DNA from 3 places in the Pseudovibrio sp. Ad46 genome. Region 1 is predicted to be linked to each of the others. Evidence: riboswitches for the same ligand, from Rfam matches in the RefSeq annotation. Region 1 holds a riboswitch; each other region holds the start of a gene.

Region 1 (5,700 bases):
AGCCGTCGTTGTATTGGAACGGTAACTCGGAAACCACCTGATCCTGCAGATTGAACACCGGGAAAGTGCTAAACCGTGACCAATGCGTCCATTCAAACGTGCCCATCCCGCGCCAGCGCTCATTCAATACCTGCTGGAAGGAAACTGTCACAGTCTCTGGCATAATGATGTTGGAACGAATTGGAGTTGGCGTGCCACCACCGACCACAAGCCGCCCCTTAAGGTTGTGCTCAATGGGCGAGCGATACCCAATACCAAGCTGAGTGCCTTCCCACGGCTTAAAAAGAGCTCCAAGGGTTGCCCCAAATCCGAGATTGTAGTCTTCGCCGCGCAGTTCCGCAGTTGGTGAATTCGCAGCAATTGGCGGAACACCCGTCGCAGACTTCAGCCTCACTTGCAAATATTGAAGCTGCCACCCAACCCCAACAGAGAATTTTTCGGTGACTTCATAAGCCGCCATCGGCGTAACATTGACAGAAAGCACACGGGAAGACCGCGCATAGACCTGCCCCGCCCATTCAATTTGAGGTTTGGTTTCAAAGCCATAAGGTGCATTGGAACTGACGCCAAGAGTAAGGCGGTCATTAATCTTCCAAGTGCCATATCCTGCTGGCACCCAGGCATCCACGCCAATGTCACCTGAGGAATATGGCACGCCGGTTACAGGAATGCTCAGCGCATCAATCGTCGCCGTATCCAGATCAATCGTTGCACGTGGGAACACAAATGTCTGCGAAGTTTCCACCTGCACCCCATCATGACCAGTCATGGTCGCCGGGTTCCAGTACATGCTGGAGAGGCTTTTAGAGACAGTTGCATTTCCCGCAAAGGAGAGCCCCTGATACCACGCAGATTGCTCACGAACAGCAAAAGCACCGGCAAATGCATCAGACGCAATCAGCAAGGAAGAAAGGCTAGCGATCGTAATGGGTAAATATCTGGACATGCACGGTACTTTCTGTTCTCAAGAAAACATTCAAGCAGTGCCATGATCAACCTACGAGTTACTTATTGATTCGGCTCTCTTCCTCATGATTGAAAATATTAAAGAGTAATTGCACTGGCATATTTAAAGGTATGAGGCGTCGACTTCATAAAACAACAATGCCCAGCTCACTTACAATCACTTGGGTATTCGCATTTCAGGCAGGTACACTAAAACATTTTCTGTGACAAAACGTCCGCATAACAAAAGGCCCTCCAAATGGAGGGCCCTTCAAACGCGATTTGATCTGCCAGTTAACTTCTTGCAGAGATGTTTTTGCCCAGTGAAAGAGCGCTCCACCCCGCCAGAAGCTCCTGCGCTTCTATGTAACTCTCATAAATCTTACGAGCTGTTTTGTCTTTCTGGGTATAGATATCCAGCACCTCAACACTGGTTTTCTTCAATGCTGCAAGAACCTCTTCCGGGAATTCGCGAATCTCTACCCCATGCTCTTCCTGCAGCACCTTAAGGCTCGCTGCATTCTGCGCATTGGCCTCAGAAAGCGCCAAGTCAGCTTCCACACGGCAAGCCTCTTCAACCACCGCCTGAAGCTCAGCTGGCAAACCTTCCAAAGCAACCGCATTCACAATTGCCTCACCGGTGCCGTTTGGCTTATTAAAGCCCGGACCGTAGTAGTATTTGACCAGTTTATGGAAGCCCAGCGCACTGTCTGTCCATGGACCGAGAAACTCTACACCATCCACCACACGCGTTTGCAGACTGGTGAAAATCTCGGAAGCTGGAATGTTGACCGGAGTAACACCAAGCTTGCGCATGATTTCACCACCAAGACCTACCATGCGCAGTTTGCGCCCTTTCAGGTCATCCAGCGTCTCAACAGGCTCACGATACCAGCCCGCCATGGTTGGGCCAGCATTACCAGCCATAAACGGCTTCACACCAAATGGCGCATAAAGCTCATCCCAAAGTTCCTGTCCACCCATCTGGTCCACCCAGGCAGTGTGCTCCTGAGGCAGCAGACCGAAAGGAACAGTCGTAAAAAACACCGAACCCGGCATCTTGCCAGCCCAGTACAAAGCAACTGAATGACCCATCTGTGCAGTGCCGCTTGAAACAGCGTCAAACACCTCAAAAGCAGGAACCAGCTCACCTGCAGCAAACAGGCGCACACGCATCCGACCATTACTCATAATGTTGATGCGATCACAAATGCGTTGCGCAGACATGCCAGGGCCCGGCAGGTTCTTGGGCCAGCTGGTCACCATGCGCCATTCGATCACCGGATCAGCATCCTGAGCCAGTGCAGGTGCAGCAAGTGCAGCGCTACCGGCAACCGCCCCAGCAGTTAGCCCCAGCGCCTGACGGCGGGTCAGATTGTTTTCTTTGTTCTTGGTCATTATCTCCGCCTTTTATTCAGACCAGAATTCATGGAAATGGTGCACAGGCCCATGTCCCTCGCCTACGTCAAGCGTATCCGCAGCTTTAATCGCCTGACTAATATATTCTTTCGCTTCACCAATGGCATCTTGCAGCTCCAACCCCTTGGCCAGTTCCGCTGCAATCGCAGAGGACAAGGTACAGCCAGTCCCATGTGTATTCTGCGTTTTATGTCTTGGCGCCGTATACCACCTCTCCACATCACGGGAGAGGAAGAGATCATCACAGGTATCATCAGATCCGTGTCCGCCTTTCAGCAGAACCCCGTTAGCACCCATGTCCAGCAGCAGTAACGCTTGTCTGTGCATGTCTTCACGGGTTTCGGCTACCGGCTGGTCCAGCAAAAAGGCCGCTTCCTGCATGTTCGGCGTAATCAACGCCGCCATGGGAAACAGCTTCTGCTTCAGGACCGAAACGGCGGAGTTTTGCAACAAAACATCACCAGAAGTTGCAACCATCACCGGATCAAGGATGACGCGCTTAACATTATATTCCGCCAGCTTTGTGGCAATAACAGCGATAATCTCTGGCTGTGAAAGCATGCCGATTTTCACGGCATCCACCTTCAGGTCAGAAAAAACAGCATCCATCTGCTCTGCCACAAATGCTGGCGGCACATCATGAATACCTGTCACACCTTTGGTATTTTGGGCCGTCAGTGCAGTGATGACACTGGCCCCATAGACCCCACGAGCCGAAAAGGCCTTCAGGTCTGCTTGAATTCCGGCACCACCACCGGAATCCGACCCTGCAATTGTGACTGCAATCGCACTCATTAGGCCAATACCCCACCTTTATTATTCATTGTTTCGAGCTTGAGACGCTCGTTGAACTGGTCAGCCTTCAAGCCATAAAGGGTATCGATGAAAGCTGGAGTGAAGCTTCCCGGTCCGTTCGCCTGCTCTGCGGCAATCTCGCCGCATACACCATAGACAGCAAGTGCAGCAAGCACGGCAAGTTCCTTATCTGGCTCGGTAGCGGCGAAACCAGCCAGCACACCGCCCAGCGCACAGCCAATGCCAGTCACCTTGTCCATATAAGCATGCCCATTGCCCACGGTATAGGTCGTCTCCCGGCCAAACACAGCGTCTTCAATACCGGTGCGCACAATCAGTGTGTTCTCGGTGACAGCTCCACTCAGCCCAGCGCTCTCAGTCATGTTTGCTTTGAGGATCGAAACATTCTCTTTCAAAATATCTTTCGCAAACTCCATGCGAATGTCTGAGCGATCTACTTTAACCGGGTCCAGCACCACGGGCATAGATTTTTTGGCAGCCCCTTCAAGCCCAAGCCGAATACCATGCCGCCGCTTTCCATCCAGCGTACCAAGATTGAGGAGCAACCCGTCAACACTCTCGATGAATGCAGGAATTTCATCATGGGCTGCTGTCATAGACGGCACAATGTTACAAGCCAACATGATGTTCGCGGTAAGGCTCTGCGCAACAGAGTTCGTCAGGCAATGAACCCGAACACCACGCTCACGCACGCTCTCAAAGACTTCCCAGAGATTTTCATTTGTGTAGGACATTTGTTTTCGCTCCCCTATAGATTACGGCGGGAACGATTACCTTGGTACTCATCCCAATTCCCTCCGCCGGCACAATCCGGATCAGGTTCTAGGAGTTGGCTTTGCGCCTCTCAGCCCGTCAGTCACTTCCGAGCACCCCCATTGGTTAGAATTTTTTGCTAGCAAACAAGAGAGCGAACTGCAAGCGGAAACGAGAGGCAGCGACAAAAGGCAACTGGGGGTAGATTTCGCTTAAAAAACGCAAAAGCTTGCAAAAAAACGCAGCTTCAACGCAAAATGCTCACAAAACAACGCAAACTCAAATTTGAGCGCATCCCTGAAAGACAAATCAGCCTTTCGGGACAGAAGGATAGCAGATTTATGATTCCGTTCTTTGTACAGATCAAATGCCAGCTCGGAAAAACCTATCAGGTTGCCAACGCCATCGCAGACGCGGAAGTCGCCTCCGAGATCTACTCCACCTCCGGGGATTTCGACCTGCTGGCCAAATTCTACATCGATGATAACGAAGACATCGGACACTTCGTTGCAAACAAGGTTCAGGTCTTCGAAGGCATCCAGGATACCAGAACCATCATCACCTTCAAAGCGTTCTGATACCTACGAAAACAGGCGGGACACCAGCCCGCCTGCACAATCTCTTTTCAAGCTTTACGATCTTGATAGCTTAATTCTGAGCGTCCTGAATAGCACTCCAGACAGCAACCGGCGTCGCGGGCATATCTATATGCTCGACACCTGCATTCTTGCGCAACGCATACTGCACAGCATTCATCACCGCCGGCGCCGCTCCAATAGAACCAGCCTCACCAGCCCCTTTGATGCCCATCGCATTTGTCGTGGAAGGAACATTGCTCGTCGAGAAGTCGAAATTTGGCAAATCATCAGCACGTGCAACATGATAGTCCATGAAGGATGCTGACAGCAGCTGCCCGGTTTCATCATAAACCGTGTTCTCACACAGCGCCTGCGAAATCGCCTGGCCCGCACCACCATGCACCTGACCAGCCAAAAGCATCGGATTCACCGTCACGCCAAAATCATCCACGATCACATAACTGACCACGTCCGTCTTGCCCGTTTCCGGATCAATCTCCACCTCACACACATGCGTGCCATTGGGATAAGTACATTCATCCTGCATGACTTTTTCCGCTGCACTCAAGGTCTCCGGTTGCGAACCAGCCACATCAACAAGGCTGACTTGTTGGTCGGTACCAACCACGCGCACCTGCCCGTCTTCCAACGTCAGATCCCCAACACCAACCTCAAGCTTCTCACTGGCGATCTCTTTGATCTTCTTCACCAGCGTTTCAGAAGCCGCTTTCACAGATGGCATTCCAATCGGAATGGACCGCGATCCACCGGTACCACCACCAGTCGCAACACGGTCCGTATCTCCCTGCACCATCTCAACCTGATCAAGCTGCAAACCAAGATGTTCTGCAATAACTTGGCCATAAGCGGTGGCGTGACCCTGACCGTTGCTCTGCGTTCCAATCAGCAAAGTAACGCTGCCGTTCGTGTTCAGCTCAAGCTTAGCTTCCTCACCACCGGCAAAGGCACACGCCTCCACATAAGTCGATAGCCCAACACCACGGTATAGCCCTTTCGCACGGCTCTCCGCTTCACGCTCTGCAAACGTTGAATAATGGATCTCATCGAGCGCCTTGGTAAGATGAGTTCCAAAGGAACCCGTATCATACATGCGGCCAAGCGCTGTCGTATAAGGCAGAGCTGCATCGGGGATAAAACTTTGACGACGAAACTTCGCCGGATCCATACC
Region 2 (5,700 bases), on a different contig from region 1:
GCATTGAAGGGCAGAACTGATGCTTTCCTCACCTCGCGAAAAGCATCTCCGTGTGTGATGAGGAGAGCTCAGAGGAGCAATCTAAGCACCTTCGTTTACCTTCAAATTTATACGATAAGAAAAACTTATCGATATGCGCAGAAGATGCAATTTCACTTAATGTGTTTGGCGACCTATATTCAGTCTAGAATTTGCTGGATGCATCGTTTCGTCTCACCGCTTAAGGTAAACGCTACGTCAAAACCAGCAAGAGCCAAATGAGATAGTGGAGACAGCAATGCACGGTAACGATGTCAAGACAGCCGGTGTTTGTCCGGTGGTACATGGCGCGAATACATCGATGGATAAGCCGGTTACCCGATGGTGGCCTGATGCTTTGAATCTCGACATCCTCCATCAACATGGTGCGCGTACCAACCCGATGGACCCAGGATTCAAATATCATGATGCTGTCAAATCACTCGACTTTGAAGCGGTGAAGGCAGACGTTCATGCGCTCATGACCGACAGTCAGGACTGGTGGCCAGCGGATTGGGGTCATTATGGTGGCCTGATGATCCGCCTTTCGTGGCACACAGCTGGCTCTTATCGTCTGGCAGATGGTCGCGGTGGCGGCGGTTCCGGCAACATTCGTTTCGCTCCGCTTAACTCCTGGCCTGATAACGCAAGCCTAGATAAAGCCCGCCGTTTGCTTTGGCCTATCAAGAAAAAGTACGGCAACGCTCTCTCCTGGGCTGATCTGATTATTCTAGCAGGTACTATTGCCTATGACTCCATGGGCTTGAAAACCTTTGGCTTCGGGTTTGGCCGTGAGGATATCTGGGGTCCGGAGATCGACACCTATTGGGGATCTGAGAAAGAATGGCTTGCGCGCAGTGAAGAGCGCTATGACGATCTGGATGACCCTTCAACGCTCGAAAACCCGCTTGCAGCAACCCATATGGGTTTGATCTACGTGAACCCGGAAGGCGTGAATGGCGTTCCCGGTCCGCAAAAAACAGCTGATCAGATCCGCGAAACCTTTGCTCGTATGGCAATGAATGACGAGGAAACTGCTGCGCTGACGTGCGGTGGTCACACCGTTGGTAAAACCCATGGACGCGGTGCCGTCGATAACATCGGTGTCGCACCGGAAGCCGCTGGTCTTGAAGAGCAGGGCTTTGGCTGGTCTAACCCCGGACAGGATGGCAAGGCAACGAATGCCTTCACCTCTGGCATCGAGGGGGCGTGGACCACACACCCAACCACGTTCGATATGGGCTTTTTCGATATGCTGTTCGGCCATGAATGGGAGCAGGTAAAATCTCCCGCTGGCGCGTGGCAATGGGAACCCGTCTCCATCAAGGAAGAAGACAAGCCTATCGATCCAACCGACCCGTCCGTTCGTCATAATCCAATCATGACTGATGCGGATATGGCAATGAAGGTTGATCCGATCTACAACGAATACTGTCAGAAGTTCATCGCAGATCCTGAATATTTCAGAGATACCTTTGCACGTGCGTGGTTCAAGTTGACCCACCGCGACATGGGACCGAAGGCAAACTATCTTGGCCCGGATGTACCGAAAGAAGAGCTCATCTGGCAGGATCCTGTTCCAGCAGGCAGCACCAACTATGATGTTGCTGCTGTGAAAGCAAAAATCTCAGCAAGTGGTTTGAGCAATGAAGATCTGATCAAAACCGCCTGGGACAGCGCACGTACCTATCGCGGTTCTGATATGCGCGGTGGTGCCAACGGTGCTCGCATCCGCCTTGCTCCCCAAAAGGATTGGGTTGGCAATGAGCCAGACCGGCTTGCCAAAGTTCTGGCTGTGCTTGAACCAATTGCAGCGCAGACAGGAGCCTCAGTCGCAGATGTGATCGTGCTGGCAGGCAACGTTGGTGTAGAAAATGCCATCAAGGCAGCTGGTTTCAACGTGGAAGTTCCATTTGCTTCTGGTCGCGGTGATGCAACAGATGCGATGACAGACGCGACATCCTTCTCTGTATTGGAGCCTATTTCTGATGGCTTCCGTAACTGGCAGAAGCAAGAGTACGCTGTTAGCCCGGAAGAGATGATGCTGGATCGTGCTCAGCTCCTCCGTCTCACTGGCTGGGAAATGACTGCACTTGTTGGTGGCCTGCGCGTTCTTGGTGCCAATTATGGCGGTTCAAAGCATGGTGTCTTCACGGACCGCGAAGGTCAGCTGACAACGGACTTCTTCGTCAACCTGACCGATATGGACAACAGCTGGCATCCACTCAAAGATGGCACCTATGAGATCCGCGACCGCAAATCTGGCAAGCCTAAGTGGACTGCAACCAGTGCTGACCTTGTGTTTGGCTCCAATTCAGTCCTGCGCGCTTATGCTGAAGTGTATGCTCAGGATGACAACCACGAAAAGTTCGTTCGCGACTTCGTGGCAACATGGACCAAGGTCATGAACGCCGACCGCTTCGACCTGACAGCCTAATAAATGCGACCAGTCCGGGCAGGGAACTGCCCGGGCTTCTTCTTGCAACTCCCTACAGGTGCCCTCTCCATCCCAGCTATATCCAGTTGCGCTTCTGTGTTTTTCCGGTTAAGAACCGCTTGACCTCGGGGTGCGCGTATTTGTCGTGCTGAGATGCTTTAGTGGCGAACCCGTTGAACCTGAACCGGCTAGAACCGGCGGAGGGAAGGGTACCGGTTTCACCCATCCTTGCCCTCTCGCCGCAATGGAGGATGACTTGAAACATCTGTTAATTGCTGCGGGATTACTCACTGCAACATCAGCGATGGCTGCTGAGAAGCCTCAACTGACAGTTTACACATACGACAGCTTCGTTTCTGACTGGGGCCCAGGCCCAAAAGTGGAAGAAGCGTTTGAGGCTGTATGTGACTGTGACCTAAAACTTGTTGGCGTCGAAGATGGCGCAGCACTGCTTTCCCGCATTCGTCTTGAAGGTAAAAACTCAGATGCCGATGTGGTGCTGGGTCTGGACACCAATCTGGTAGAGACCGCCAAGAAAACTGGCTTGTTTGCACCACACGCTGTTGAAGCCCAATATACACTGCCAGTGGAGTGGGCTGACGAAACCTTTGTGCCGTACGATTGGGGCTACTTTGCCTTCGTACACAAGGCTGGCGAAACCGTACCAACCAACTTCCGCGAGCTTGCGAAGAGTGATGCCAAGATCCTTATTCAGGATCCACGCTCCTCTACCCCCGGCCTCGGGCTGTTGCTTTGGGTGAAAGCGGCTTACGGAGACGAAGCTGCTGATGTTTGGGCGGATCTTTCCGATAACATCGTGACGGTTACAAAAGGCTGGTCTGAAGCCTACGGTCTTTTCCTTGATGGGGAAGCGGACATGGTGCTCAGTTACACCACGTCTCCGGCTTACCACCTGATTGCCGAGGAAGATAACAGCAAGACCACTGCCGCGTTTGAAGAAGGCCATTACATGCAGGTTGAAGTAGCGGCAAAGCTTGCCGGGACTGATCAGCCAGAGTTGGCAGACAAGTTCCTGAACTTCATGGTTTCAGATGCTTTCCAGACAATCATTCCAACAACCAACTGGATGTATCCAGCTGTGACCCCAAAAGGTGGCTTGCCTGCGGGCTTTGACACACTGCAGGTGCCTGAAAAAGCTTTGTTCTTTAAGCCTGAAGAAGCTGCTGCTGCAAGACGTGAGGCTCTGCCGGAATGGCTAGAAGCGCTCAGCCAGTAAGTTCGCTTCCCGGTGTTGCCGCGGCATTTCTTGTCGCGGCACTCATACTTGGCACGTTGGCCGCGGTTGCTCTGCGAACCGAAGCGGGTCACGGCTTTTCCTCTTCCGATTGGGCCGCTCTCAAGTTTACGCTTACGCAGGCTGTGCTTTCTGCCGTGATCAGTGTTGCACTGGCTGTGCCGGTTGCGCGCGCGCTGGCGCGACGGCGGTTTCCGGGCCGCAGTTTGCTTATTGCCCTGCTTGGTGCCCCCTTCATTCTACCAGTTATCGTTGCCATTCTTGGGTTGCTACAGGTGTTTGGCCGTGCGGGCTGGATATCTGATGTGCTTGTTTATTTTGGTGCTTCACCCATTCGCATCTATGGCCTCCACGGTGTTGTGCTGGCTCATGTTTTCTTCAACCTTCCGCTGGCAACCCGATTGATCTTGCAGGGGTGGCAAGAGGTTCCCTCAGAGCGCTTTCGCCTTGCAGCGCAACTTGGGTGTGATGGAAAAGCCCTGTTTCGGCTGATTGAACTCCCCATGCTTGCGCGCATCTTGCCCGGTGCATTGGCTGTGATCTTTGCAATCTGCCTGACAAGCTTTGCTGTTGCTCTGACACTTGGTGGTGGGCCACGGGCGACAACTATTGAGCTGGCGATCTACCAGGCTTTTACATACGATTTTGATCTTGGCCGTGCCGCGCTGCTTTCTGCATTGCAACTCACGCTTACCGCTGCTGCTGCCTTTGCGGCACTGAAGCTTTCACGCGGTGAAGGGTTTGGTGCAGGACTGGACAGAGCGATCCAGCGCTGGGATGGCGGTGCACCTGTTGCAGACATCCTCTGGATTTCACTTGCAACACTGTTTTTGCTTTTGCCGCTCAGTGCCGTTGTTCTGTCAGGGCTAAGTGGTCTGTTTCTGGTACCGTTTATTGTGTTGAAGGCGGCACTCGTTTCTGTTGCTGTCGCCGTAGCCAGCACGGTAATCTTGTTGCTGTTCGCGTTGCCTATGGCAGCTGCAATCGCCGTTCGCCGGCATAGTGTGGTTGAACTTGCTGGAATTCTGGGATTAGCGGCATCCCCGCTGGTGATTGGAACGGGCATGTTTATCATTATACGTCCATGGGCAAACCCGTCAGACCTTGCTCTTCCTGTGACGGCACTCGTTAATGCGGCGATGGCATTGCCGTTTGCACTTCGCATTCTTGTGCCAGCTGCGCGAGATACGGTTTCACGTCATGGACGGTTGGCCTTGTCGCTGAATATGGAAGGCTGGGTGTTCTTCTCACGTGTCCTCATTCCACGTATGCGGCCACAGATTGGGTTTGCTGCGGGGCTTGCTGCGGCACTTTCCATGGGAGACCTTGGCGTGATTGCCTTGTTTGCAGATCCGGAAATTGCAACGCTGCCTTTACAGATTTACCGCTTGATGGGGGCATACAAAATGCAGGCAGCAGCCGGCGGAGCTCTTTTACTGCTTGTGCTTTCAATGGCACTGTTCTGGATTTTAGACCGGGGAGGTCGCTGGCATGCTGAAGCTTAGCTCTTGTCTCATTGCAAATGGCCGTTTCCAATTGCAGGCCAACTTGCATGTTGAAGCTGGCAGCAGCGTTGCCGTTATTGGCCCATCAGGCGCAGGAAAATCAACCCTGCTTGAGGCTATTGCCGGGTTCCGTGAATTATCGCAAGGACGCATTTTCTGGAAGGAACAAGAGCTCACCAGGCAGGCTCCGGGAAAACGCCCAATCGCCATGCTGTTTCAGGATGGTAATCTGTTTCCGCACTTAACCGCTACTCAAAACGCAGCCCTCGGTTTGCGGCCTGACGGAAAGCTCTCAATGGCAGAGCAAGAGCAAGTCAAAGCCGCTCTTTCACGAGTTGGACTGGCTGATATGGGAATGCGTAGGCCAGCTGAATTATCTGGTGGTCAACAAAGCCGCGTCGCCCTTGCTCGCGTTTTGGTTCAGCACCGTGATCTGTTGTTACTCGACGAACCCTTCGCCGCTCTTGGCCCTGCACTCAAGGTCG
Region 3 (5,700 bases), on a different contig from region 1:
CGTTTCCAAGCAGTTCCTGCGCATGCTGAAAAAGCAAGGCCTCAAGTTCAAGCTGTCCTCCAAGGTAACTGCGGTTCAGAAAAAAGGCCGTGCTCTGGAAGTGACCGTTGAGCCAGCAGCTGGTGAAGCCGCCGCCGCAACTCTGGATGCAGACGTGGTTCTCGTCGCAATCGGTCGCCGTCCATATACGGAAGGTCTTGGTCTGGCAGAAGCAGGTGTTGAGCTGGACGAGCGTGGCCGCGTGAAGACAGACAACCACTACAAAACCAACGTTGACGGTATCTTTGCTATCGGTGATGTGATTGCAGGCCCAATGCTTGCGCACAAAGCGGAAGACGAAGGCGTTGCAGTTGCAGAAATGCTCTCAGGTCAGGCAGGTCACGTAAACTATGACGTCATTCCTGGCGTTGTTTACACCTCTCCTGAAGTGGCCAGCGTTGGTAAAACTGAAGAAGAACTGAAAGCTGCGGGCATCAAATTCAAGTCCGGCAAGTTCCCGTTTTCCGCAAACGGTCGTGCAAAAGCAATGCTGCACACCGACGGATTCGTGAAAGTGCTGGCTGACGCTGAAACAGATCGTGTGCTCGGTGTTCATATCGTTGGCTTCGGTGCCGGCGAAATGATCCACGAAGCATGTGTTCTGATGGAATTTGGCGGTTCCTCTGAGGATCTGGGTCGCACTTGCCATGCGCACCCAACCATGTCCGAAGCAGTGAAAGAAGCCGCTATGGCAACATTCGCCAAGCCAATTCATATGTAATCTGGAATTTCTGGATTTAGAAAAAGCCGCTTCAGGAAACTGAGGTGGCTTTTTTGCTACTGGCGGACCAGAATGTAACTGCGGGTCTTGTTCGGAATTGTCGGATCATGGTTTTCGGTGCGGACATATGCCTGAATACGCTCTCCCATTGGCCGCAGCTCAATATGCTGTGCTTTGAAGAAACCACCAAACCGGAACGTTAGAACGCCAGAAAAACTAAGCTGACCTGCAGCCCAACCCCATTTGCAATCGCGAGGGGAGCAGCTGGTGAAGGCACGAGCACGCACAACCAGCTGTCCGTCAAGGCATTGGCCTTCAACTTCAATCTGAGAGAGCTCTTTCAAACGTGCTTTGGGATTTTCCCAATCCCCCAGCTCCGCCATTTCTGATTTGCGGACTTCACAGGCTGTTTGAGCTTGAGCAGCAGAAACAAGAAAGGCAAACGTGCAGAAAAACATGCACAAAAATGGTGTTTGTCTAAGTTTCATGACTAAAAGCTCCCCGCCTAGTCCTCTCATATATCAATGTAGATGGGCTCTGCGAGGAGTAAATGCGTGTTTTATCCTATCACCCTAGGTCTTTTACGCTTTTGACGATATCCTGAAGCTTGCGTGTAGCTGCGGATGGACTGGATGCCCCACAGATTGCTGAAATAACTGCAATCCCATCAGCTCCAGCTTTGATCACCTGATCAGCATTCGCAAGCGAAATTCCGCCAATTCCGACCACAGGCAACTGAGATTGAACCGTTAAACCGGCAAAGCTCTGCATACCCATATCAGCCGCATCATCCTTACTGTTCGTCGGGAAGCATGCGCCTATACCAAGGTAATCACAGGCTGAAATGTCCGCAGCATCCAGCTCATCCTGAGTGCTGACCGAAAGACCCAGCAGCTTATCTGAGCCGATCAACTCCCGGGCTTTCGTGGCAACCATATCATCCTGCCCAACATGAACACCGTCCGCATCAACGGCTAAGGCAACATCTACACGATCATTGATGATTAGCGGCACATTCAGCGGTTTCACCGCTTGCATCAACCGCCCTGCCAACTCAATTTGCTCGCGTGTGCTGCCGGTCTTGTCTCTAAGCTGGATCAAAGTTGCGCCGTTTTGTGCAGCTGCAACTGCAATGTCGACGGGATCCTGACCAGGGCAGTCTTGCGGCCCCAGCACCAGATAAACGGAAAGATCAAGCAACGGTTTCATGCATTTCAACCCGTGCTGTTGTGTTGAGGATATCGCTGTTCAGCTGATAGAGGCCGTTAATGATATCCAGCTGCAAGCTTGCTGGTCCTGCTGAATTTTTTGCAGCAATCTCACCAACAACCCCGAGAAAGACCATTGCATCAACAGCAGCATCAAACGGGTCATCGCAAACAGCCAGTGTTGCGCCAGTCAAAGCTGTTGCCGTGCAACCAAGGCCGGTCACATAAGGCATCATCTTATCCCCGTTGGCGACTTCAGCAGTGCGCACACCATCAGTGATGAAATCAACCGGACCAGAGACCACAACAACAGCGCCCGTCTGCTTCGCCAGTTCTTTCGCTCCTGCCAGTGCAGCCTGAGAGCTATCCGTGCTATCAACGCCTTTTCCACCAGCACCCTGACCAGCAAGTGCCATGATTTCAGAGGCATTGCCACGAATGACGCTCGGCTTATTCTCCAGCAATTCACCAGCAAGCTTGGTGCGGAAGGTCAGCGCTCCAACAGCCACCGGGTCCAGCACCCAAGGGCGACCAGCTTTGTGGGCAGCAGCAGTTGCCAGCTTCATCGCCTCTGCCTGAGCAGGGGTAACCGTGCCAACGTTGACCACTAATGCACCTGTAACACTTGCAAGTTCAGGGGCTTCTTCTGGGCCATCCACCATGGCAGGGGAGGCGCCAATGGCCAGCAGGGCGTTGGCTGTGGTGTTCGCCACCACGATGTTCGTCATGTTATGGACGAGCGGACTGTTGTCACGAATTGCAGAAAGAGTTGCGCAAGCGCTTTCGACACGACCCATTTTTATCCTCGGTCTTGTTGTGCGAAAGAGAGCTGGTATCAGGGACTTGGCAAACTGCCAGACAATCTATCCCCCAACACGGCGTGAGTGCTCCCTTCGCTGGAATTATCCAGAGCAGGTTCTTCGAGTATGATCTCAGCCACAACACAAGTGTCGGGCACCCCGTTTCACATCGACGAACCTAGGGGATCTGCTAAGGGAGATCAAGGTGATGTGAGGGAGGGGGACAACCTATCAACGACGCGGGTGTGCCTTGTCATAAGCGTCCAACAGCTGTGCACTGTTCACTTCCGTATAAATCTGTGTGGTAGAAAGGCTTGCGTGCCCCAGTAGCTCCTGAATGCTCCTCAAATCCCCGCCTTCAGAGAGCAAATGAGTTGCAAACGAATGGCGTAAAGCGTGAGGAGTTGCGGTGTCTGGTAGACCAAGAGCACTGCGGATCTTTTGCATGGCCAGCTGGATCATGCGCGCATTCAGCGGGCCACCACGAACGCCGCGAAACAGCGGTGAGCTGCCCGACAGATCATAAGGGCACTGCTTTTTGTAGGCTTCAATAGCTTCAATTACCACTGGCAGAACCGGAACAAGCCGTTCTTTGTTGCCTTTACCGCGAATCTTCAGCGACTTATCCCCCTCCTTCGGCGCGGAGGCCGATGTCAGAGACAGCGCTTCAGAAATACGGAGACCGCAACCATAGAGCAGTGTGAACACCGCTGCGTTGCGGGCTTCAACCCAGGGAGTGTCCTCAAAAGCGAGATCGCTGCTGACAATTGCTTTGGCTTCCTCAACGGGGATAGGCTTAGGCAGGCTGCGGGGAAGTCTCGGCGTACGGACCGCCGCAGCTCCAGCCGCATTCACCTCACCGCGCTCCTCCAGAAACGAGAGGAAAGAGCGGATGCCAGCAAGGCCACGGGCCAGTGTTCGCGTTTGTGCGCCATCCCTTCGGCGGGTTGCCAGAAATGCTCGAAAGTCCTTTGGTTTCAAAGACTCCAGATGCCGCAGGGCAACCGGTTCGCCTTCATAACTGGTCATGAAGCGCAGGAACTGACGGGTGTCGCGCTCATACGCTTCCAGTGTCCGTTCAGCCAGTCGCCGTTCAGAGCCCAGATGATCAATCCAGTCTTCAATCGCTGCGGTAACATCTGGTTTGCAGATGATGAGTAAGTCTTCGCCGCTATCAAGGGAATTTGCCATTCGCAAACTGTAAGCGCCAAATCTGGCTGAATGGTTACCAAAAGATAAACATACACGCCTTTACGAAATGCTTGAGCAAATTTAGTTGATGACGATTGGCTGCCCGTGATCACTGATGATCCGGTCAATTTCCTGCCGAGCGGCCATCGCAAACCGTTTCTGGTTCTCGGTTGGCACCACAGAATCCCCCAAAACGACGATGTTCTCGTCATTAAACCGGTTCGCCGGGCCTGTGTAATTGAAGCTGCCGACAATCATAATGCTATCATCAATTACCATAAGCTTATGATGAAGCTTACCAATTCGGCTTGAACCGCGAACGAAATGCAAATCAGCACCAGCTTCCGCTAAAGGCTGAGTGGCTGCCCAGTCCTGTCCGCCTTGCCGGGCATCAAGCGCACCACGCACCTTTCGCCCTGCCTCCATCAGCAGCAACATGGCATCATCAATGCCGGAGCTTTTGGAGAAGGTGAAGATAGCAAAATCCACTCGTTCCTTAGCTTTTGTCATCTGTTTGGTGACTTCCATCTCTGGTGCGTGGTCTGGTGCAAAGCAAACTTTCACGCGGATGTCGTCAACAATCACTTCTTTCGGTGTGTTCTCGGCCTCGTTCTCATCAACGCTGTATCGGCCAAATCGCCCCCGTTTAATCTCCCTGAATTCCCGTTCAAAGATATCGGCAACTTTCTCATTCTTGATGATGAGAAGATGGTTCAGGTTGCGGTGTGTGCCGGTCTCGGTGAAGTTTGTGGAGCCGGTCAGAACAGAATTGCCATCGCGAATGATAAATTTCTGATGGAATATCCGTGGGTTAAAGTCAGTCCGAACCCATACCTTAGAGCGCAGCAACGCCGCATGAAGCTGGCGGTTCACCTCGTTCTCAACACGAGGGTCGCTTGAGTGCGGGTCGTCTGCTGGCTCATCTACGCTCAGGTAATCCGCCTCGGATACCACTCGCACCCGCACCCCGCGTCGCTTTGCGTTGATAAGTGCGTTGGTTATGCGTTTATTGTCTATTTCTTGAATTGCTATGTCGAGCGAGTGCTCTGCAGCATCAATAAACCCGATAATCTCGCCCTCAAGATCATCCAGCGGATTATCCGGTAAATGATCGAGGACTGTCTTCGGACCAACAAGGAATTTCAGATTCTCAGTTTCAACTGCCATTGTACCCTCCCACCGTCATAACACCTTACCCTAGGGTAGATGATGTGTCGGTACACAATTATGACGGTAGGAAGCGAAAAGAGGACCTGGTTAGAAACCAACTGAGATGAGTGGATTGGTGTTGCCCTGAATTTCCAGGATGCGAGCATCACGCAGCTGCTCGTCTTCAGAGACCGGATCCTCTGCCATCCACTGGTTGAACATCTCGACCTCAGTCTCTGTCAAAGGCATGCCATAGGTGGTCTGCATGTACAGATAGATCCGCGCAATATCACCACGGGTCTCAGCCATCGGCTCGGCAACTTTCCGGCTGCTGTCAATCTCAAAATCACAAGCGCCATAAGTCCGGTCTTCTCCGGTGATAACGGCCATGCGATAATTGGAGCGGTCCCCGTTTAACTCACCAACGGCTGGAACGAGGTTATGGAGATCAGCTTCCATGCGCTTGAAATCCACATCAACTTTAGAGCAGCACCGGCGGCCCTTATAGGATTTGCCCTTCTTGGTGGTGCAGGCGGGGTCACCTTCACTCCAACAGGCGCGTGTTTTGCCAAAACGCGAAGCTGGAACAATG

What was found. A riboswitch is a leader RNA that binds a small molecule or an ion and turns the genes downstream of it on or off. The one in region 1 is predicted to bind thiamine pyrophosphate.
Region 2: it holds a riboswitch for thiamine pyrophosphate, as region 1 does, so the genes downstream of both, thiB (thiamine ABC transporter substrate binding subunit) here and PsAD46_RS23260 (hydroxyethylthiazole kinase) in region 1, are expected to answer to the same signal.
Region 3: it holds a riboswitch for thiamine pyrophosphate, as region 1 does, so the genes downstream of both, thiM (hydroxyethylthiazole kinase) here and PsAD46_RS23260 (hydroxyethylthiazole kinase) in region 1, are expected to answer to the same signal.

Annotation. Positions count from the first base shown of each region.
Region 1 covers NZ_LMCG01000079.1:228,404-234,103, forward strand. Annotated here, with positions in the region: gene PsAD46_RS23245 (OmpP1/FadL family transporter) at 1-946, opposite strand, end outside; gene PsAD46_RS23250 (TRAP transporter substrate-binding protein) at 1,240-2,343, opposite strand; gene thiD (bifunctional hydroxymethylpyrimidine kinase/phosphomethylpyrimidine kinase) at 2,356-3,159, opposite strand; gene PsAD46_RS23260 (hydroxyethylthiazole kinase) at 3,159-3,914, opposite strand; TPP riboswitch at 3,956-4,064, opposite strand; gene PsAD46_RS23265 (Lrp/AsnC ligand binding domain-containing protein) at 4,275-4,511, shown strand; gene PsAD46_RS23270 (xanthine dehydrogenase family protein molybdopterin-binding subunit) at 4,582-5,700, opposite strand, start outside.
Region 2 covers NZ_LMCG01000041.1:38,323-44,022, forward strand. Annotated here, with positions in the region: gene katG (catalase/peroxidase HPI) at 278-2,455, shown strand; TPP riboswitch at 2,572-2,678, shown strand; gene thiB (thiamine ABC transporter substrate binding subunit) at 2,712-3,692, shown strand; gene PsAD46_RS09395 (ABC transporter permease subunit) at 3,668-5,215, shown strand; gene PsAD46_RS09400 (ATP-binding cassette domain-containing protein) at 5,202-5,700, shown strand, end outside.
Region 3 covers NZ_LMCG01000005.1:289,337-295,036, forward strand. Annotated here, with positions in the region: gene lpdA (dihydrolipoyl dehydrogenase) at 1-760, shown strand, start outside; gene PsAD46_RS02900 (hypothetical protein) at 817-1,248, opposite strand; gene thiE (thiamine phosphate synthase) at 1,328-1,969, opposite strand; gene thiM (hydroxyethylthiazole kinase) at 1,953-2,765, opposite strand; TPP riboswitch at 2,838-2,940, opposite strand; gene PsAD46_RS02915 (tyrosine recombinase XerC) at 3,000-3,959, opposite strand; gene PsAD46_RS02920 (phospholipase D-like domain-containing protein) at 4,041-5,126, opposite strand; gene PsAD46_RS02925 (endonuclease) at 5,217-5,700, opposite strand, start outside.